One region of the Pseudomonas sp. HP_14 genome, then DNA from elsewhere that is predicted to be linked to it. Evidence: predicted binding sites of a transcription regulator. Region 1 holds the regulator's gene; each other region holds the start of a gene.
The links. Region 1 encodes FliA, which starts transcription of late flagellar genes. Its sites were predicted from a motif close to CTAAAGTTTNNNNNNNNNNNGCCGNTAA; they were not measured.

Region 1 (7,138 bases):
ACCGCCGCAGCTACGTCAGGCTCGAACTTGCCTTTGCCATGCAACTCGTCAAGCAGTGCTTCAAATTCGTTATCGGAGATTTCGTCGCCTTTACCGGCCGGCGCGCTGGCAGCAGGTGCCGCCGCAGCAGGTGCAGGAGCCGCTGCGGCGGAAGGATCGAACGAACCCTTGCCGTGCAGCTGATCGAGCAACGCTTCGAATTCATCGTCGGTGATGTCGCCGCTTTCCGCTTTGCCAGCGGGTGCGGCAGCTGGAGCGACGGCAGCAGGCGCTGCACTGTCTGCAGCAAACTGGCCTTTGCCGTGTAACTGATCGAGCAGCGATTCGAATTCCGAATCGGTGATCTCATCGGATGCCGCTGCGCCAGTGGTCGGCGCGGCAGCAGCCGCTGGCTGCTCTTTCGCGGAATTGAGCTGATCAAGCAAGTGCTCGAATTCGGTATCAGTGATCTCGTCTGAAGCGGCTTCAGCGGCAGCTTCAACAGGTGCCTCTTCTACTTCTTCCAAGGCTTCAGCCGCAGGAGCTTCGTCAGCCGATGCTGGCTCAGCCAGCCGCGCCAGTGCCGCGAGCAGTTCCGGTGTAGCCGGAGTGACTTCGCTACGTTCGCGCACCTGGCTGAACATCGCGTTGACCGCATCCAGCGCTTCCAGGACCACGTCCATCAATTCCGAATCAACGCGACGCTCACCCTTACGCAGGATGTCGAAGACGTTCTCGGCGATGTGGCAGCACTCCACCAGCTCATGGAGCTGGAGGAAGCCGGCGCCCCCTTTTACAGTGTGAAAACCGCGAAAAATTGCATTGAGCAGATCTGCGTCATCCGGTCGGCTTTCCAGCTCGACCAACTGTTCAGACAACTGCTCCAGAATTTCGCCGGCCTCTACCAGAAAATCCTGAAGGATCTCTTCATCGGCGCCGAAGCTCATTGGGGTGCTCCCTAAAATTAACCGTCAACAGACCAGACTTAGAAGCCCAGGCTCGATAGCAGATCGTCTACATCGTCCTGTCCGGACACAACGTCTTCCCGTTTATCGGCATGAATCTGCGGACCTTCACCCTGTTTGAGATGTTTTTGTGGATCTTTTTCTGCGCGGATGGATTCGTCGTCATGTTCGATGCCCGCAAAGCGGTCGACATGACTGGCCATGAGCACCAGTTTGAGCAGATTGCTCTCCACTTCAGTGACCAATTGCGTGACGCGCTTGATCACTTGACCGGTAAGGTCCTGGAAGTCCTGAGCCAGCAGAATATCGTTGAGGTGGGAGGAAACCTTCTGGGTATCCTGTTCGCTGCGCGTCAAGAAACCATCGACACGCCGCGCCAGCTCACGAAACTCTTCTGCGCCGACTTCACGGCGCATGAAGCGCCCCCAGTCAGCACTCAAGGCCTTGGCCTCATCGTTCAGACTATGGATCAGCGGGGTGCTTTCCTCGACCAGATCCATGGTGCGGTTAGCTGCGTTTTCCGTAAGCCTGACAACATACGACAGGCGTTCGGTGGCATCCGTGATCTGGGACACTTCTTCAGCTTGCGGCATGTTCGGGTCAATTTGAAAATTGACGATCGCACTGTGCAGCTCGCGAGTCAGCTTGCCGATCTCTTGATAGAGACCGCGATCCCGAGCCTGGTTAAGCTCGTGGATCAATTGCACCGCGTCGCCGAAACGGCCTTTTTCAAGGCTCGTCACCAGCTCGCTAGCGTGTTTCTTCAGGGTCGCTTCAAACTCGCCCATTGACGTTTCGTTGTTCTCCATAGAGCCCTCGCGGCATACATCAGCTATTGACGCGCTCGAAGATCTTGTCGATCTTTTCTTTCAGCGCCTGAGCCGTGAATGGCTTGACGACATAACCATTGACGCCGGCCTGAGCCGCTTCAATGATCTGGTCGCGCTTGGCTTCTGCGGTCACCATCAACACCGGCAGGTGCTTGAGGCGCTCATCGGCACGTACTTTACGCAGCAGGTCGATACCGGTCATGCCAGGCATGTTCCAGTCCGTTACCAGAAAGTCAAAAGAACCGCTTTCCAGCATCGGCAACGCGGTAAGCCCGTCATCGGCTTCGGACGTGTTGGTGAAGCCCAGATCACGTAGCAGGTTTTTAATGATCCGCCGCATCGTTGAGAAGTCATCAACGATGAGGATTTTCATGTTCTTGTCCAATTCGACCTCCAAGCAGTCTTTGACGCGTTCAGCACCTGAACGCGCTGTTCAATCAATACCGGCACAGCTCACATCGGCTGTGCGAAAACGACGACGGGCTTGGTATATCAACAACTATGGAAACCGCACAGCAAATCCACGGGCTGCATTAAAGCTATTGCTTCTACAGTCCGTGGAGCGAAATACCTGTACGGCTCCAGCCTTGTCCACTGTCCCACGTAACGCTTTGCACAGCCTGCTCACACGCGACACGCCATCACCAAGGACGCATACCGCCTGTCAACGCGCTCGCCACTCTCCCAAACGCCCCCGCAAACGAGCGGCGCACTGGCTGTGTAACTGGCTGACTCGCGATTCACTGACCCCCAGGACCTCACCGATTTCCTTGAGGTTCAGCTCCTCGTCATAGTACAGCGCCAAGACCAGACGTTCACGCTCAGGCAAGTTGGCAATTGCATCTGCCAACGCAGCCTGGAAGCGTTCATCCTCCAGGTCGCGCGACGGCTCAAGCGAACCGCTTGCGCCATCCTCATGCAGCCCTTCATGTTCGCCGTCCTGTAGCAGGTCGTCAAAACTGAAGAGGCGACTGCCCAAGGTATCGTTCAAAATCCCGTAATAATCATCGAGACTCAATTGGAGTTCGGCCGCAACTTCGTGATCTTTAGCGTCGCGACCTGTTTTAGCTTCAATTGAGCGAATTGCGTCACTGACCATGCGCGTATTGCGGTGAACAGAGCGTGGCGCCCAGTCCCCTTTGCGCACTTCATCAAGCATCGCACCGCGAATACGAATCCCGGCATAAGTCTCGAAACTCGCGCCCTTGGTGCAATCGTACTTGGTGGACACTTCCAGCAAGCCGATCATGCCCGCCTGAATCAGGTCTTCGACCTGAACACTGGCTGGCAGACGCGCCAGCAAGTGGTACGCAATGCGCTTGACCAGCGGAGCATACCGCTCGATCAACTCATATTGCGAGTTTCTGGAAGCCTTGCTGTACATCTGGTAGCCGCTCGCGGTCATTGAACAGGCCCTGCGCTTGTCTGGTAAACCAGTCGCTCGACGAAGAACTCAAGATGCCCGCGAGGGTTGGCAGGCAGTGGCCAGGTATCGACCTTCTGCGCAATAGCCTTGAACGCCAGTGAGCATTTAGAGCGTGGGAAAGCTTCGTATACGGCACGTTGCTTCTGGACGGCCTTGCGAACACATTCGTCGTAAGGCACGGCGCCAACATATTGCAAGGCAACGTCAAGGAAACGGTCGGTCACCTTGGTCAGCTTGGCAAACAGGTTGCGACCTTCCTGCGGACTCTGGGCCATGTTGGCCAGAACCCGGAAACGGTTCATGCCGTAGTCGCGATTGAGCAGCTTGATCAGCGCGTAGGCGTCGGTGATCGAAGTAGGCTCGTCACAGACCACCAGCAACACTTCCTGAGCAGCGCGGACGAAGCTGACCACTGACTCGCCAATCCCGGCTGCGGTGTCAATCACCAGCACATCCAGATTGTCGCCAATGTCGCTGAACGCCTGGATCAGGCCGGCATGTTGCGCCGGGCTCAGATGAACCATGCTCTGGGTGCCGGAAGCGGCAGGCACGATTCGAATCCCGCCCGGACCTTGCAACAAAACGTCGCGAAGCTCACAACGGCCCTCGATCACATCAGCAAGGGTGCGTTTAGGCGTCAGGCCAAGAAGGACATCGACATTCGCCAGGCCAAGGTCGGCGTCCAGCAGCATGACGCGCCGGCCGAGCTCGGCCAAGGCCAGCGAAAGATTCACTGACACGTTAGTCTTACCGACGCCACCCTTGCCGCCGGTCACCGCGATCACCTGTACGGGATGCATGCTGCCCATGTTATTTCTTTACCTTGTCTTGCGTAGACCGTAGCCAGATTGCGGGCGACACGCTCAGTGAAGAGCCATGCCGGGCAGACCATCGATGCAGGTAACGTCCAATAGTTCGCTTCACTTAACCGACCCGTTTGTTGGGGTTGTGGTAAAGGTCGGCGAACATGTCCGCCATGGCCTCTTCGCTTGGCTCTTCTTGCATCTGCACATTGACCGCACGCGACACCAGTTGGTGCCTGCGAGGCAGGTGAAGATCATCAGGAATTCGTGGGCCATCAGTCAGATAGGCCACTGGCAGCTCATGACTGATCGCAAGGCTGAGCACCTCACCCAGGCTGGCAGTTTCGTCCAGCTTGGTCAGGATGCATCCCGCCAGACCACAGCGCTTGTAGCTGTGATAGGCCGCAGTGAGCACCTGTTTCTGGCTGGTGGTTGCCAGTACCAGATAATTACGAGACTTGATGCCGCGCCCTGCCAGACTTTCCAGCTGCATGCGCAACGCCGGATCACTGGCTTGCAGGCCGGCGGTATCGATCAACACGACACGCTTGCGCAGCAGCGGATCAAGCGCCTGCGCCAGCGACTGGCCAGGATCGACATGAGTCACCGGCACATTGAGGATGCGACCCAATGTCTTGAGTTGCTCCTGAGCACCGATACGGAAACTGTCCATGCTGACCAAAGCGATATTCTGTGCGCCGTACTTGAGTACGTAGCGCGCCGCCAGCTTGGCGAGCGTGGTGGTCTTGCCCATGCCGGCAGGGCCGACCATGGCAATCACACCACCCTCTTCCAGCGGCTCCACGTCAGGCACTTCAATCATGCGCGCCAGGTGCGCCAAGAGCATACGCCAAGCCTGACGCGGCTCGTCGATATCAGGGATCATTTCCAGCAGGTCGCGCGACAGCGGGCCGGACAAGCCGACACGTTGCAGACGGCGCCACAGATTGGCCTGTGCCGGACGGCTGCCTTGCAACTGGTTCCATGCCAGGGAGCCAAGCTGGACTTCCAGCAGCTCGCGCAGGCCGTTCAATTCAAAACGCATCGAGTCGTAACCGCGCTGATTACCTGCTGGCGCAGCCGGTGCGGCCTGTGGCTGCACAAAGGGACGCGGCGGCTCTTCCAGAGTCGGCTCGATGTGAGTGTCAGCGGCGCTCAATGGCAAACCGGCAAACAACTGGCGATTGGTCGCGCCGTCGCTGTCACCACGATTGTTCAGTTCTGCCTGAGCCGAGACGATGCGCGACTGGGTTTTGCGCAACTCGTCCTCAAGCTCGATATTCGGGACGCGAGGCGCCAGCGCGGACAGCTTGTAATCCAGGGCAGCAGTCAGCTCGACGCCACCGGCAATTCGCCGGTTGCCGATGATGGCCGCTTCAGCGCCCAGCTCATCACGAACCAGTTTCATGGCTTGACGCATATCGGCGGCGAAAAATCGCTTAACTTGCATGACTCACTACCTCAGCCGTTAGGCCCGACAGTCGCTACGATGGTTACTTGCTTGTTGTCAGGAATTTCCTGATACGCCAACACGTGCATATTCGGTACAGCCAGCCGCCCAAACCGCGACAGCATCGCCCGAACCGGGCCGGCTACCAGCAGAATCACTGGCAAGCCTTGCATCTCCTGACGCTGGGCGGCATCGATCAGCGAACGCTGAAGTTTCTCTGCCATGCTCGGCTCGAGAAGAACGCCTTCTTCCTGACCCTGACCAGCCTTCTGCAGACTATTGAGCAATATCTGTTCCAACCTTGGCTCCAGCGTGATAACTGGTAGCTCCGGCTCAATGCCTACAATGCTTTGCACGATGGCGCGACTCAAACCGACCCGAACAGCAGCCACCAATGCGGCGGTATCTTGACTCCGTTGAGCGTTGTTGGCGATAGCCTCGGCAATCGTCCGGATATCCCGAACCGGTACCTGTTCAGACAGCAACGCCTGCAATACCTTGAGCAACGCCGACAACGAAAGGATGCCCGGTACCAGCTCCTCAGCGAGTTTAGGCGAGCCTTTAGCCAGCAATTGCATCAATTGCTGCACTTCTTCATGGCCAATCAGCTCGTGCGAGTGCTTGTAGAGAATCTGGTTAAGGTGGGTCGCGACCACGGTACTGGCATCAACCACGGTATATCCAAGCGACTGAGCCTGACTGCGCTGGCTGATTTCAATCCAGACAGCTTCCAGACCAAACGCCGGGTCCTTGGCGGTAATACCATTGAGCGATCCGAAGACCTGGCCAGGGTTAATCGCCAGTTCGCGGTCCGGATAAATCTCTGCTTCTGCCAACGTGACGCCCATTAGCGTCAAACGATAGGCACTTGGCGCCAGGTCCAGGTTGTCGCGAATATGGACGGTCGGCATCAGGAAGCCCAACTCCTGGGAAAGCTTCTTACGCACGCCTTTGATTCGCGCCAAGAGCTGACCACCCTGATTGCGGTCCACGAGCGGAATCAGGCGATAGCCTACTTCTAGACCGATCATGTCGATAGGCGTCACGTCATCCCAGCCCAGCTCTTTTGAGTCCTGCGCACGGGTTGGCGACGGCAACATCTCTTGCTGACGTTTGACCTCCTCCAGCGCCATGACCTTGACCCTGTCCTCTTTCTTCCACAGAACGTAAGCGATGCCGCAAGCAACAAGGCCAAGGCTGATGAAAGAAAAATGCGGCATGCCTGGCACCAGGCCCATCACAATCATGATCGCGCCCGATACACCCAATGCTTTCCACGAGGTGAACATCTGACGGTTGATCATCTTGCCCATTTCTTCCGAACCGGAAGCACGGGTCACCATGATTGCTGCGGCGGTGGACAACAGCAGTGATGGCAATTGCGCCACCAAACCGTCACCGATGGTCAGCAGCGTGTAAATCCTGCCAGCGTCGGCGAAGGTCATGCCGTGCTGCAGCATGCCAACCAGCATGCCGCCGATGAGGTTGATAAACAGGATCAGCAAACCAGCGATGGCGTCACCACGAACAAACTTGCTCGCACCGTCCATGGAACCGTAGAACTCGGCCTCCTGGGCCACCTCAAGACGGCGACGCTTGGCTTCAGGTTGATCAATCAGGCCGGCGTTCAAATCGGCATCGATTGCCATTTGCTTACCGGGCATCGCGTCCAGAGTGAAACGCGC
Region 2 (7,138 bases), on a different contig from region 1:
CAGGCTCGCGCAAGCCATAGCCGGGCATGGGCAGCAGGCTTTGCGGGTCTCGCCGCTCAATGGCAACCATTCGATCGTAGCCGAAGCCGCACACCCTGCCGTCTGCCGCCGTCAGCAACAGAAGCTGGCTTTTGGCGTGCGCGTTACTGCCGTCAAAACCCAGCACGTGGGACAGGCTCAAAACCGGAATTTTAGTGTCGCGAATCACCGTCACGCCCAGGCAGTAGCCATTGCCGAAGTCGGTGGGCGCGATCTGTGGCTTGTCCACCAACTCGGTGACCACGCTGGCATCAATACTGAAATGCTGCCCGTCACACTCGAACACCAGATAGTGACGTAACTGACTTTTTGCTTGCAGGGCCTGTTGGCTAACCAGCGCGGCTGCGGTATCTGCCGCGAACAATACGCCTGGCAGGCTGGCGAGAAACGCAAGGTCCAGCATGTAGATCAAGCGACTGTCATCACCGGTCATGATCAACGTGGGTATCAGCCCGCTGCCCTCGCCGCCCGGCCCCAACGTACAGAGTTGAGAGTCGGCAGCCTTGACGATGTCGCACACCGCATCAATGGCAACACCCAACAGGCCGCCGTTGTACTTGAGGATGGCAACCAGCGGGGTTGGCCGTTGCTCCGGCATGTCGTCGCTGAGCAAAGGTCGTAGATCCACCAACGGAACCGGTCTGCCCCGCAAGGTGAAAACCCCGGCCAACACACCGCGTGTGACCGGATGGCGCTGCAGATTGGTCGGCCAGTGAACGGCCTCCATTAACGAGGTAGCTTCGATGCCCAGAAACGCACCGTTTATCTGCACCACGCCGTAGGCGCGCAGCGTGTTCATGCAGGCAGCCCGGAGTTTTTACGGGTGCGGGCACTGACATTCACAGCGCCTTGCTCATTGCCAACCTTGGTCTGGTGCAATTCGAAAATGAGCGTTTCCACCTCGCCTGCCGAATCCATTTGTTTGGCGGTTGCGGCATTGATGCTGTCGATGGCCACGGTGGTCTCGTTGACGCCATTGACGATCTGCTCGAACGCACTGCCGGCACTCAAGGAAATCTCGCTACCGGATTTTATACGGCTGACGGTTTCCAGAATCAGTTTGTTGATTTCCTTGGTGGCCAGCGAGGACTTCTCGGCCAGCTTGCGCACCTCATCAGCCACCACCGAGAAGCCCAGACCATGCTCACCGGCCCGCGCCGCTTCGATGGCTGCGTTGAACGCGAGCATATTGGTCTGGCTGGCGATTTCACTGATGACCTGAATGATGTCCTGAATATCTTCAGCGGACTTGCCAATCATGGCCATGGCTTCTGCGGCCTTGACCAGCGTTTGCGAGCCTTGACTGGCCTGCTCCCGTGTCAGCCTGGCCAGGTCAGTGGCCTGATCGGTGCTCTGCGCCACATAGGAAATGGCGCTCATCAGGTTTTGTACCGATGCGTCCATGGCCCGGGTCTTGGCCTCGATCGCTTCTTCCAGCTCGACCTGTTGAGTGATGTCAGTGGCGAACTTCACCACTTTATAAGGTTTGCCATCACTGTCGAAAACCGGGTTGTACGTCGCCTGAATCCAGATGTGCTGGCCGAACTTGCTCAAGCGCATGAACCGTCCAGAGAAAAACTGCCCTTGAGACAAGTCATGCCAGAACTCGCGATAGGCGGTGCTGCGCACGTACTCTTCCTCACAGAAAATCCGGTGGTGCTGACCACGAAGCTCTTGCAGGCTGTAACCCAGTGATTTGAGGAAGTTGGCGTTGGCATCAAGAATATTGCCAGCCATATCAAACTCGATTACCGCTTGCGCGCGATCAATCGCATTGACCTTGCCTTGGCGCTCAGCACTGCTTTCTTTGATCTCAGTGACGTCCAGCGCAAACTTGACGACTTTATATGGCTGGCCGTGGGAGTTGAGAATCGGGTTGTAAGTCGCCTGAATCCAGATTTCCTTGCCGTCCTTACGCTTGCGTCGGTATTCATTGGTGTCGTATTCGCCCCGCCCCAGTTTCTCCCACAGCTCGCGATAGCCCATGCTGGAACCAAATTCTTCGGTGCAGAACATGCGGTGCGGCTGGCCGATCACTTCGTCCAGTTCATAGCCGAATACGTTGAGGAAGTTGGTGTTGGCGGACAGTACTTTACCGGTCAGATCAAACTCGATAACGGCTTGAGAGCGCTCGATCGCCGTGACTTTGCCCACAAATTCGGCATTGCGGGTGCGCACGTCAGTGACATCGTTGGCAAACTTCACGACCTTGTACGGGCGGCCATCCGGGTCAAAAATCGGGTTGTAGGTTGCACTGATCCAGACTTCACGCCCGCCCTTGCCCAGCCGCATGTACTCGCCTGAATCGTATTCACCACGCTCAAGCTTGGCCCAGAAAGCCCGATAGGCCGGGCTGTTGAGGTATTGATCATCACAGAACATGCGGTGGTGCTGGCCCAACACCTCATCCAGGCGATAGCCGAGAACATTCAGGAAGTTTTCATTGGCTGCCAGCACTCGACCATTCAGGTCAAACTCGATCACGCCTTGAGAACGCTGAATGGCCTCGACCTTGCCCTCATATTCAGCATTGCGCATACGTTGTTCGGTGATATCCGTGGCGAACTTAACCACTTTGAATGGCTCGCCAGCCTGATTGAGAATCGGGTTATAAGTCGCCTGCAGCCAGATTTCCTTGCCGCCTTTACCTAGCCTTTTGTACTGCCCTTGATCAAACTGCCCGATCGCCAGCTTTCGCCAAAACTCGGCATATTCGGGGCTGGATGCGTATTCCGGCGTGCAGAACATACGATGATGGCGGCCCTGCACTTCTTCGAAGCGATAGCCCACCTTGTCGAGAAAATTGCTGTTGGCCTGCAGTATGTTTCCTTCCAGATCAAACTCGATCATCGCCTGGGAATGATTGATGGCATTCATCAAAGAGTTCAGATCGATGGCAGATTCGACAGATGAGTTTGCAGAAGGAGTGGACATGGGCGGGTCTCGGCAAGGGAGTAATTATCAGGGTTCTTATTGCTGCGTTGTCGGCCCTGACTGAAACTTCCTTAATAAAACACCACAACCATCCGATCAGCGGGTGGCTATGTGCCATTAACGATGGACTGAGCGTAACTTACGTTATTCTGCGGCCCTTGATAATCATTATTTTCAATGGACACGATAATATTTATTGGAACTTTGCTATTGCCGTCAAGGTCAAGCCCGCCGTGACATACAGGCGGCAGTAGCGCCCAATCGTTCTTCCCCCGGATTCAAACTTGGATCCAATAAACCTGATATTAAAATTGCCAATGAGGACAAACGCAATTAACGAACCGTTGCAATGCGCCTACTGAAATGTATAACGGAACGTGTGTTATATCGAAAAAAAAGACCGCTCGACTCATCAGTCAATAAGCGGCCTTTACATTTGCAGTCACACTATTCACTGCGAATTCAATACACTACCTGCGACATGCACCTTGGCGAAGTGAGGCACGGAGCGGTCATCACGCCTTATCGAGCGACTCGACGCCCATTTCATCCCAGACTTCCTCTGCCAGATGAAACGTTGCGTTGGCGGCCGGTATACCGCAATAGATTGCGCTCTGCATCAGCACTTCCTTGATCTCCTCACGGGTCACGCCATTGTGTTTGGCGGCCTTGAGGTGCAGGCGCAGCTCGCCTTCACGGTTCATACCGATCAACATGGCAATGGTCACCAGGCTGCGGGTATGGCGCGGCAGGCCGGGCCGGGTCCAGATATCACCCCAGGCATGGCGGGTGATCATTTCCTGAAACTCTTCGTTGAACGGCGTTAGCTTCTTCAGGCTGTTGTCCACGTGGGCATCGCCCAGGACAGCGCGGCGCACTTGCATACCGGCTTCGTAACGTTGTTTTTCGTCCATTTGAGACTCCGGATTCAGGCTTTCAAAAAGGTGATGACACGCTCGCCGAATGCACTGCCCGCTTCGATACTGGAAAGATGCGCAGCATGGAACTCGGCGTACTCGGCACCCGCAATATGCCCGGTGAGGAAGCGCCCGTCAGTTGGGGTAGTGACAGCGTCCTGAGTGCCACAGACCACCAGCACCGGTAGCGTGATCGCTTTGATCTGATCACGAAAATCTGCGTCGCGTACCGCTGCGCAGTTGGCGGCATAGCCCTGAGGTGAGGTCTGGGCCAGCATGTCCACCACCGGCTCGACCTGCTGCGGCGCGGCCTTGGCAAACTCAGGGGTGAACCAGCGCGCAATTGACGCCTCACGCAAGGCTTGCATCGCGGCTTTGCCATCGCGCAAAACGGTTTCGATACGCGGGTTCCAGACATCGGGATTACCGATTTTCGCGGCGGTGTTGCACACCACCAGCCGTTGCACGCGCTGCGGTGCGTTGATCGCCAGCCACTGGCCAATCAGACCGCCCATGGATAGCCCGCAGAACACCACGTTCGGCAGCTGTAAGGCGTCCAGCAATGCCAATACATCGCGACCACTCTGCTCGATGCTGTAAGGCCCTTCGGTCACCAGCGATTGACCGTGCCCCCGCGTGTCGTAGCGCAACACCTGAAAGTGCTTCGTGAAGGCCGGCATTTGCGAGTCCCACATTTTCAAGTCGGTGCCCAGCGAGTTGGACAACAACAAAACCGGCGCACCTTGCGGGCCATCGAGTTGGTAATGCAGATTGCCGTCGGAGAGTTGGATGAAGGGCATTTTTGGCTCCTGTGGAATGAGGGCGTTGTAGCGAGGCTTGTCCGCGAATGACTCACTGCGGTATTCCAGACATACCGCGTTATCGTTTTTCGCGGGCAAGCCTCGCTCCAACAGGTCGAGTTAAATTTTCGCCAAGACCACCGCCCTCTCCACCCACTGCTGCGCAAGGCCCAGGTAGTTGGCGGGATCAAGCAGATGGTCCAGTTCAGCGGCCGAAAGCTCGGCACTGACCTGTGGATCGGCGCCCAGCACTTCGCGCAGATGCAAACCCTGTTGCACGGCACGACGGCAGCTTTGTTCAATCAGATGATGCGCGGCGTCACGCCCTATGCGCCGGGCGAGCGCGATACTGACCGCTTCAGCCAGCACCAGCCCTTGAGTGGAATCTAGGTTGGTCAACATCTGTGCGGCATCAACCTCCAGCGCTGGAATCACCTGCAAAGCCTGCTGCAACGATCCCGACACCAGGCAGCACAGCTCAGGCAGGGTTTCCCACTCGGCGTGCCACAACCCCAGGCTGCGCTCATGTTCCTGAGGCATGGCGGCGAACATCGTCGCGACCAGCCCAGGCGCACGCACTGAAGCACTGATCATCACGGCCGCGCCCACAGGGTTACGCTTGTGAGGCATGGTGGATGATCCACCCTTGCCTGCTGCTGCAGGTTCAAAGACTTCGCCGACTTCGGTTTGCATCAACAGGCTGATATCGCGGCCGACCTTTCCCAGACTCCCGGCGATCAGGCCCAGCCAACCGGCAAACTCCACCAGCCTGTCGCGCTGTGTGTGCCACGGTTGCTCGGGCAGGCTCAGTTGCAGCTCATGGGCAAGCGCTTCAGCAACAGGCAACGCCTGATCGCCCAACGCCGCAAGGGTTCCGGACGCGCCACCAAACTGCAGGCTCAGCAGCCGCGGTTTCAGTTCCTGCAAACGTTGCCGATGACGCGTGACCGCGCCGAGCCAACCGGAAATTTTCATCCCGAGGGTGACCGGCGTCGCCTGCTGCAACCAGGTACGACCCGCCAGCGGTGTAGCGGCGTAGCGTTGAGCCTGTCCCGCCAGAGCATCCGCCAGCGTCGACAGATCACGTTCCAACAGCACGATGGCGGCGCGCAGTTGCAACACCAGCCCGCTGTCCATGACGTCCTGGCTGGTTGCTCCCATGTGTACATAACGCTCAGCGGTGGGGTTGTGCGCAGCGATCTTCTTGCCCAGCGCCTTGACCAGGGGGATCGCTGAATTGCCGGCATTGCCTATTGCAACCGCCAGTTCAGCAAGGTCGAACAGCTCGGCGCGGCAACTGGCCTGGATATCGTCGACCACTTCTGCGGGGATCAACCCGGTGCTGGCCTCGGCACGGGCCAGCGCTGCTTCAAAATCAAGCATGCCTTGCAGCCGTCCGTGATCAGAGAAGATTTCCCTCATCAGCGGCTGGCTGAAATACGCGTCGAAAAGTTGCTGGCTCGTTGTGTTCAAAAGCGTGCTCCAAAATTCATGTGGCGTCCGAGTGGCTTACCCAGCCCTTGACCAGTACAGCAAGCGCAGCAAGCGCCGCAGGCACCACCAGCGCAGTCAGAACCTGCTCGAAATTCCAGCCCAGCCCCAACAAAGTAGCGCCCGCCCAGGCACCGAGAATTGCGCCGAACCGACCGATGCCCAGCATCCATGAAACGCCGGTGGCACGGCCTTGGGTCGGATAGAAGCGCGCCGCCAGCGAAGGCATGGCCGATTGCGCGCCGTTGATACACATACCGGCCAGCAGCACTAACGTCGCCAGCACGGCGACGTTGCCCAGACTCTGCCCTACCAGCCAGGCAAACACCCCGGCCAGAAAGTACGCACAACCAATCACCTTGTGCGGGTTGTACTTGTCCATGGCCCAACCGACGCCGACTGCACTCAGCACACCACCAAATTGAAACAGAGCCCCGATGAAGGCCGATTGTTCCATGCTCGCGCCACTGTCACGCATCAGCGTCGGCAACCAGCTGGTCAGCAGATAAACGATGACCAGACCCATGAAATAGGTCAGCCACAGCAACAAAGTACCGGCGCTGTAGGCGCCGGAGAAGATGACTTTCAAGACGTTACGGCTGCGCACGGTTTTCTGCTCTGGCACGCTGAAGTCGTTGGCGGCGTTGACTTCCTGACGGGAGATCGGCGCCAGCACCTTGCGAATACGATCGACACCCAGATTGCGCACGACCAGAAACCGCGCCGATTCCGGTAGCCAGATCATCAGCACCACGGTCAGGACCAGCGGCAAAATACCGCCGAGCATCAACAGACTGTGCCAGCCCATGGCCGGAATCAGCTTGGCAGAAACAAAACCACCACAGGCCATGCCGAGGTTGAAGCCACAGAACATGCTGGTCACCAGCAATGATTTGAGGCGCTCCGGGGTGTATTCGGAGAGCAACGTGGTGGCATTGGGCATTGCCGCACCCAGTC
Region 3 (7,138 bases), on a different contig from region 1:
CTGTTCCTTGGGGTTGCGGGCGTTCTCTAGTGCCTCTGCGGGCAGGATCAGGTCGTTTTTCCAGGAGCCGATCATGTTCTTGATCTCGTCGACGCCGTCGTCGCCCGAGTATTCCTTCTGCATGATGTCGGTCATCAGCGCTTTGACGTCGGTCTCGTCAAAGATCGAAAACCCCGGCTTGTAGCCCAACCGCACGTGCTCCTTGCGGATCACGTTCAGGCCCAGGTTGTGAAACGTCGAGACGGTCAGGCCGCGGCCTTCGCCAGCGCGCAACAAGGTGCCAACCCGCTCTTTCATCTCGCGGGCGGCCTTGTTGGTGAAGGTCATGGCAACGATGTATTGGGCGCGGATGCCGCAGTTCTGGATCAGATGGGCGATCTTGCGCGTGATCACACTGGTCTTGCCGGAGCCTGCACCGGCGAGCACCAAAAGAGGGCCGCCGACGTAGTTCACGGCTTCTTGTTGCCGAGGATTGAGTCGGGACATATCAGGAAGAGGATCGCTAACGAAATGGGCGGGCATTTTAGCAGGCTATGGCGATTGTGCAGCGACCGTCCGCCAATGAGTGACGTCTTATGTCGCGCGCAGCTATCTAATTTTTTTGGTTTTGTTACATTTGCGCATCCGAATGCTGAATGATCGCTCTGTTTGGCCCTCTTTCCCGGGCCTTCTGTTTGTCTCTTTTCGAGTCTAGGGAGCTAGCTTGCCTACGCCTGTCCAACCCTTGCGGTTGTTAGTGCTGGCCCACGAGCCGGAATGGCTGGTATTGCTGCGCAGTTGCCTGAAACCTGAGCAGAATCAGGAAAATCTGTTGTCCTTCTCGCACTGGAACGACATCAGTGCCTCGTTAATCGACGATCAACCGACCCTATTGCTCACCACACCAGAATTACAGCCGCCACCAGGCCGCTGCAATCTGCCGGTGGTCATGCTGCTTGAAGAAGAGCCGCTGGTACCGCCGCTTGGCGCCAGTGACTGGCTGATTCGTAGCGAGTTGACGCCAGCAACGTTACGCAGCTGCCTGCGCCATGTGAATGAGCGCGCGCTGCTGGAAAACACCCTGCAGCGCCTGGCCGAGCAAGACACCCTGACCGGCATCGCCAATCGTCAGGGTTTCCAGACCCTGCTGGCGGCACGTCTGCTGGAAAACGACGGGCGCGGCCTTGCGCTAGGCCATCTCGATCTGGACAACTTCCGCCGCGCCAACGACGCACTGGGTCATCAGGCCGGCGACCGGCTGATCTTGCAGGTAGTGGCGCGACTCAAAGGGCAGCTGGAAGTCGGCGACCAGATCGCTCGCCTGGGCAGCGACGAATTTGCACTGCTGATCGACACTCGTCGCGCCCCAGGGCGCGCGGAATGGATGGCTGAACGCATCACCGAAGCCCTGTCCGAGCCGTACTGGGTCGACGGCGAAAGCTTGCTCATCGGCTGCAGTCTGGGGATTGCTCATTCCCGTGCCGAGGCGGGTGCGGACCCGTTGATGTGGCACGCGCACATCGCCATGCAGCAGGCCAAAGGTATTCAGGGCTGCACCTTTCATGTCTTCAACGATCGGCTGAATCGCAATGCCCGTAGCCTTGCCGACCTGGAGGGCGAGTTGCGACGGGCGTTACGGCGCGACGAGCTGGAATTGCACTACCAGCCACGGCTCTGCATGACCAGCGGGCGCATTGTCGGGCTGGAAGCACTGGTGCGCTGGCGTCACCAGGAGCGAGGTTTGCTGCCGCCCAGTGAATTTGTACCGCTGGCCGAGCAAAGCGGATTGATCGTGCCGCTGGGTTACTGGGTGATCTCCCGGGCGCTGCGCGACATGCAGGCGTTGCTTGAGCGAGGCCTGCCGCAGTTGCACATGGCGATAAACCTGTCATTCCGTCAGTTTCAGGACAACCAATTGCTGGCGACATTGGGCCGACTGATTACCGAGCGCGGCATTGATGCGCAATGGCTTGAGTTCGAACTGACTGAAACCGCCGTCATGCGCCGCAGCGATCTGGTCAAACAGACCATGGACGCTCTCGGACGCCTGGGCGTACGGTTTTCGCTGGACGACTTCGGCACCGGGTTTTCATCGTTCGTCCATCTCAACAACCTGCCCATTACCCTGCTGAAGATCGACAAGAGCTTCGTGGGCGAAATGGAGCAGCGCGAAGAAAACCGCAAGCTGGTACACGCAATGATCAACCTGGCCCATAACCTGAGCCTGGAAGTGGTCGCCGAAGGTGTCGAAACATCTGAGCAACTGGCGTTGCTGCGCAGCTATGGCTGCGATCAGGTTCAGGGCTACCTGATCAGCAAACCACTGCCGTTGCCGGAATTGGTCAAGTACCTGACCTTCGATCAACAAGCACCCGGGGCGTTGAGCGGAGTTTGAGATTGATGCTCACATCAATCGTGGATTTGCCTATGTCCCTGACACCGCGCTGTCGCGCAGCAAACGGGGCCCCGTAGGAGTGAGCTTGCTCGCGTTTTGGTCTTGATTGAAGACTATATTGCCTGAACTCACGCTATCGCGAGCAAGCTCACTCCTACAGGATCGTGTTTGTTCCGCGACAGCGGTGGTAAACAGACAATCAAGTCTTACTTACCCCATCACCGGCTCTGCCGCCGCTTCCCGGCGTAACAGCTTCGAGGTCTTTCTTTCGAAGGCCCAGGTCAGCGCAATCGCTGAGCACAGCAGCCCCAACGCCAGCCCCCACCAGACGCCCTCGGCGCCGTGGTTGGTGTAAAAACCAAATATCCATGCTGCCGGTGCTGCGACCAGCCAGTAACTGGCGAGCCCGATAAGGAAGGTGGTCCGCGCATCCTTGAAGCCACGGATCGCGCCCATCGCGATGGTTTGCGCGCCGTCGAGAATTTCAAACCAGGCGGCAATCGCCAGCAGCTTGACCGTCAGCTCGACGATGTCGGCGAATTTCGGGTCATTGATATCCAGGAACAGACCGATGACCAGGTGCGGTGCCAGCCAGAACAACATCCCGAACATCAGCATCACCACAGAGCCAAAGGCTATGCCTGCGCGCCCGGCAGTTCGGGCCAACAACAGATTACCCGCGCCGTAGTGCTGACCAATGCGCATGGTGACTGCGTAGGAAATTCCCACCGGAATCATGAACGCCATCGACACTGACTGCAGAGCGATCTGATGCGCTGCCATTTGCGTGCTGCCCATGGCTCCCATGCAAAAAGCCGCGAAGGTGAACAGGCCGACTTCAACCGCGTAAGTCCCGCCGATTGGCAAGCCCAGCCGCCACAACTCTTTGAGATGGCTGCGCGAAAGCTGCCAGAAACCCTCGCGGATCGGATAGGCCGCGTAAGCAGGATGACGACGAATGTGCAGCGCAAGAATCAACGCCATACCGTTGGTGACCACAGCCGTCACCAGACCAATGCCCATCAAGCCCAGATTCGGCAGCCCGAACACTTCATGGATAAAGGCGTAGTTGAGGACGAAGTTGGCAATCGCACCGCCCAGACTGATCGCCATGACAGGGCCTGCACGCCCCAATGCACTGGTAAAGCCGCGCAAGGCCATGAACGTCAACAGACCGGGCAACGCCAGTGGCAAGGTGATCAAGAATTGACCTGCCATGTGCACGTTGGATTCGGTCTGGCCGAAATGCAGGAGGATAGGCTCAAGGTTCCACAGGATCAGCATGGCAATCAATGCCATGCCCCACGCCAGCCAGACCCCGGCCTGGACCAGTTGCGCAGCGCCTTTGCTGTCTCCCGCGCCGTGCCTGATAGCCACCAGCGTGCCGACTGCGGCCATGACGCCGACGCAGAAAAACGAAATGAAGTTGTAAGTCGCAGCGCCCAAACCACCGCCCGCCAAGGCCTCCGGGCCGATATGGCCCATCATCACCGTGTCGGTAAAAACCATCAGCATGTGCGCCATCTGTGAAGCGATCAGCGGCCCGGCAAGGCGCAGGATGATCCAGAGTTCTTTGATGGCAGGTTGTTGCATGGCGCGACGCTCGATTTCAGGGGGCAGTTATGAGCCGCCCATTTTCATCAGTTACGTGCGCGGGCACAAAGGGATAAATAAGATCGTTAGCATGAGTAAAACTCATCTATTGGTTTTTTAGCTAAGATTACTTATCCCCGCAGCAGGAGCGTTCTGAATGCCTCGTAGTCTTCCACCTCTTTATGCACTGCGCGCATTTGAAGCGGCTGCGCGGCACAGCTCATTTACGCGAGCAGCCGAAGAACTGTCGATCACCCAAAGTGCGGTCAGTCGGCACATTCGTACCCTGGAAGATCACTTTGCCTGCCGACTGTTTCAGCGCATCGGTCGCAATATCCAGCTCACCGAAGCCGCCCGGACCTTGCTGCCAGGCGTGCGCGACGGCTTTTCGTCTCTGGAGCGCGCCTGCAACACGCTCTCGGTCGATGAAGGGATCCTGCGCATGAAAGCGCCGCCGACCCTGACCATGCGCTGGCTGTTGGCGCGCCTCAGTCGCTTTCGTCATTTACAGGCGGGCAACGAGGTGCAGTTGACCAGCGCGTGGATGGAAATCGATGTGGTGGACTTCAGTCATGAGCCTTTCGACTGCGCCGTCCTGCTCAGTCGCGGCCATCTGCCCGCCGACTGGGAGGCCATACACCTGTTCCCCGAGTTGTTGATTCCTGTGGGCGCGCCGAATCTGGTGGACGATCAGCCTTGGAATATCGAACGCCTGGCCAGCGCCGAATTACTGCACCCCACGCCGGACCGCAGGGACTGGCGCAGTTGGCTTGAACGCACGGGGTTATCGGAACAGGTTTCACTTAAAGGCGGGCAGGTGTTCGACACACTGGAATTAGGTATGATCGCCGCCGCTCGCGGCTATGGGGTTTCCATGGGGGATCTGCTCATGGTCGCCGAAGATGTCGCCCAGAACCGCTTGAGTCTGCCTTGGCGAACCGCTGTTTACAGCGGCGAAGACTATTATCTGGTGTGGCCAAGAACCCGACCCGGCAGCGAACGCTTGCGTCGATTGGGGGATTTTCTGCAGAGCGAAGTCAATGCCATGGAGCTGCCCGAGGTGCAAATCCTCAGGGAATAGTGGCATTGCGACACAGTTTGTAACCGAATCCTACAAATCCGGGGACCATACTCAAGTATTACGCGACAAGGCCGATGTGTAGAATTGACGCCCCCATGTACAAATTTTGTACAACCAAGGCTAACTAACTTAATTAAATTCAGCTGAACGGCTATTAGAGGTCATTGAAGACCCTCCGTTCGGCCAGGAGTCGTCATGTCCAAGCCCCGTGCCCGAATTGCTTCGCAACTCGGTATTGCTTTGGCCGTTATTCTGGCAGTTGTCATCTCAGGCAGTACTGTCTTTGCGTTGCGTTCGCTGGACTCTGCCAACCTCGTCATTCGTGAAGAGCACATGGCGAGTGAGGCACGCTTGCTGGCCGACCAACTCAACACGTTTCACAGCACGCTGCGGGTCAGTACCCAGCGTTTGAGCGGGTTGTTTGAAAAACGTTTCGCCAGCGGCCTTACCGTTCAGGCGGATCAGCCAGTCACAGTCGCCGGGGTGCAGACACCGAGCCTGATCCTTGCGGGCAGTGCGCTAAACAACAACTTCAGGGAAGTTGACGAATTCCGCCAATTGACTGAAGGCGTGGCCACCGTATTTGTGCGCAGCGGCGAAGAGTTCATCCGCATCAGCACCTCGCTGACCAAGCAGGATGGCAGCCGCGCTATCGGCACCATGCTCGACCGCAAGAACCCTGCGTACGACCGCTTGATGTCGGGCCAGAGCTATGTCGGTAAAGCCGTGCTGTTCGAGCGCTACTACATGACGCAATACACCCCCGTGAAAGACAGCTCCGGCAAAGTCATCGCGGTGTTGTTCGTCGGCTTCGATTACACCGACGCGCAGAATGCCCAGTTCGAAAACCTGAAGAACTTCCGCATCGGCAAAACAGGCTCTCTGGCCCTGCTTGATGATCAGAACCGTTGGCTGGTGCCACCAGCAGGCGTACAGGCTCTTGATCAGGCTGGCAAAACAGTCGCTGATTTTGCAAAAACGCCAGGCAAAGGCCAGTACTGGAGCGACACCAGCGAAGACTTCTACAGCGTTGCCCAGCCTTTCAGCGGTGGGCCGTGGACCGTTCTGGCAAACATGCCCAAGGACGAAATCAGCGCGGTAACGTGGAATGTCGGTACGCAGCTGGCAATCGGCAGCCTGTTGGCCATGCTGATCGCAGTGGGCTCCGCTATCTGGTTGCTGCGCAGCAAACTGCGTCCGCTGTCTGAACTGGTGCGTCAGGCAGAAGCACTCGGTGCCGGTGATTTGAGCGTGCGCTTGAACATCACCAGCCATGACGAAATTGGTCAATTGGCAACCAGCTTCAACAAGATGGGTGAAGCCCTGTCGACCATGGTGTCGCACATCCGCACAGCCGCTCAGCAAGTCAGCAGTCGCGCCAATGAACTGTCCGGTCTGTCCGGTGGCGCGTACCGCGGCATGGAGCAGCAATCGGGTGAAATCGTCAGCATGGCGGGCGCGGTAGAAGAGTTCAGCGCTACCTCGCTCAACATTGCCGACAACATGGGCAACACCGAACGTCTGGCTCAGGAAAATGCTCAGCAGACCCGTATCGGTCGCGCCTCGATGCAAGAAGCATCGTCCTCCCTGGAGCAGATCGCCGCCTCGATCAACAGCACCGCTGCTGTCATCAACACGTTGGGGCAACGCTCTCAGGAAATCGGCAGCATCGTCGGCGTGATCACCTCGATTGCCGACCAGACAAACTTGCTGGCTCTTAACGCCGCTATCGAAGCAGCACGGGCGGGCGAACAAGGTCGTGGCTTCGCAGTGGTTGCTGACGAAGTGCGTAGCCTGGCAACGCGTACCCGGGATGCGACCAACGAAATCTCCGGGATGATCACCAGCATCCAGCAAGAGACCGGCAACGCCATCTCCACCATGCAGCAGGGCAATGCCCAGATGCAGGAAGGCCTGGCGCGCAACGCCAAAGTGGCTGCTGCGCTGGCGCAGATCGACGAGCAAAGCCGCTCGGCCGGTCAGCAATTCGCTGCGATCACCACCGCGACCCAAGAGCAAAGCAGCACTGCAACCTTGCTGAGCAGCAACCTGCAAAGCATCGCCATGGCCAACAGCGAACAACGTGAAGT

Region 2: ACYASS_RS20335 (methyl-accepting chemotaxis protein) is a predicted target of FliA. The motif match lies at 3,021-3,048, and genes of this name have one in related genera.
Region 3: ACYASS_RS24475 (methyl-accepting chemotaxis protein) is a predicted target of FliA. The motif match lies at 5,099-5,126, and genes of this name have one in related genera.

Annotation. Positions count from the first base shown of each region.
Region 1 is NZ_JBTOQI010000033.1:46,618-53,755, forward strand. Features, by position in the region: gene ACYASS_RS17885 (chemotaxis protein CheA) at 1-926, opposite strand, end outside; gene ACYASS_RS17890 (protein phosphatase CheZ) at 965-1,753, opposite strand; gene ACYASS_RS17895 (chemotaxis response regulator CheY) at 1,773-2,147, opposite strand; gene fliA (RNA polymerase sigma factor FliA) at 2,439-3,179, opposite strand; gene fleN (flagellar synthesis regulator FleN) at 3,176-4,009, opposite strand; gene flhF (flagellar biosynthesis protein FlhF) at 4,125-5,453, opposite strand; gene flhA (flagellar biosynthesis protein FlhA) at 5,465-7,138, opposite strand, start outside.
Region 2 is NZ_JBTOQI010000041.1:248,354-255,491, forward strand. Features, by position in the region: gene ACYASS_RS20330 (chemotaxis protein CheW) at 1-838, opposite strand, end outside; gene ACYASS_RS20335 (methyl-accepting chemotaxis protein) at 835-2,973, opposite strand; gene pcaC (4-carboxymuconolactone decarboxylase) at 3,489-3,887, opposite strand; gene pcaD (3-oxoadipate enol-lactonase) at 3,902-4,690, opposite strand; gene ACYASS_RS20350 (3-carboxy-cis,cis-muconate cycloisomerase) at 4,811-6,163, opposite strand; gene pcaK (4-hydroxybenzoate transporter PcaK) at 6,180-7,138, opposite strand, start outside.
Region 3 is NZ_JBTOQI010000045.1:41,728-48,865, forward strand. Features, by position in the region: gene rep (DNA helicase Rep) at 1-486, opposite strand, end outside; gene ACYASS_RS24460 (putative bifunctional diguanylate cyclase/phosphodiesterase) at 704-2,374, shown strand; gene ACYASS_RS24465 (NorM family multidrug efflux MATE transporter) at 2,585-3,967, opposite strand; gene ACYASS_RS24470 (LysR substrate-binding domain-containing protein) at 4,125-5,048, shown strand; gene ACYASS_RS24475 (methyl-accepting chemotaxis protein) at 5,244-7,138, shown strand, end outside.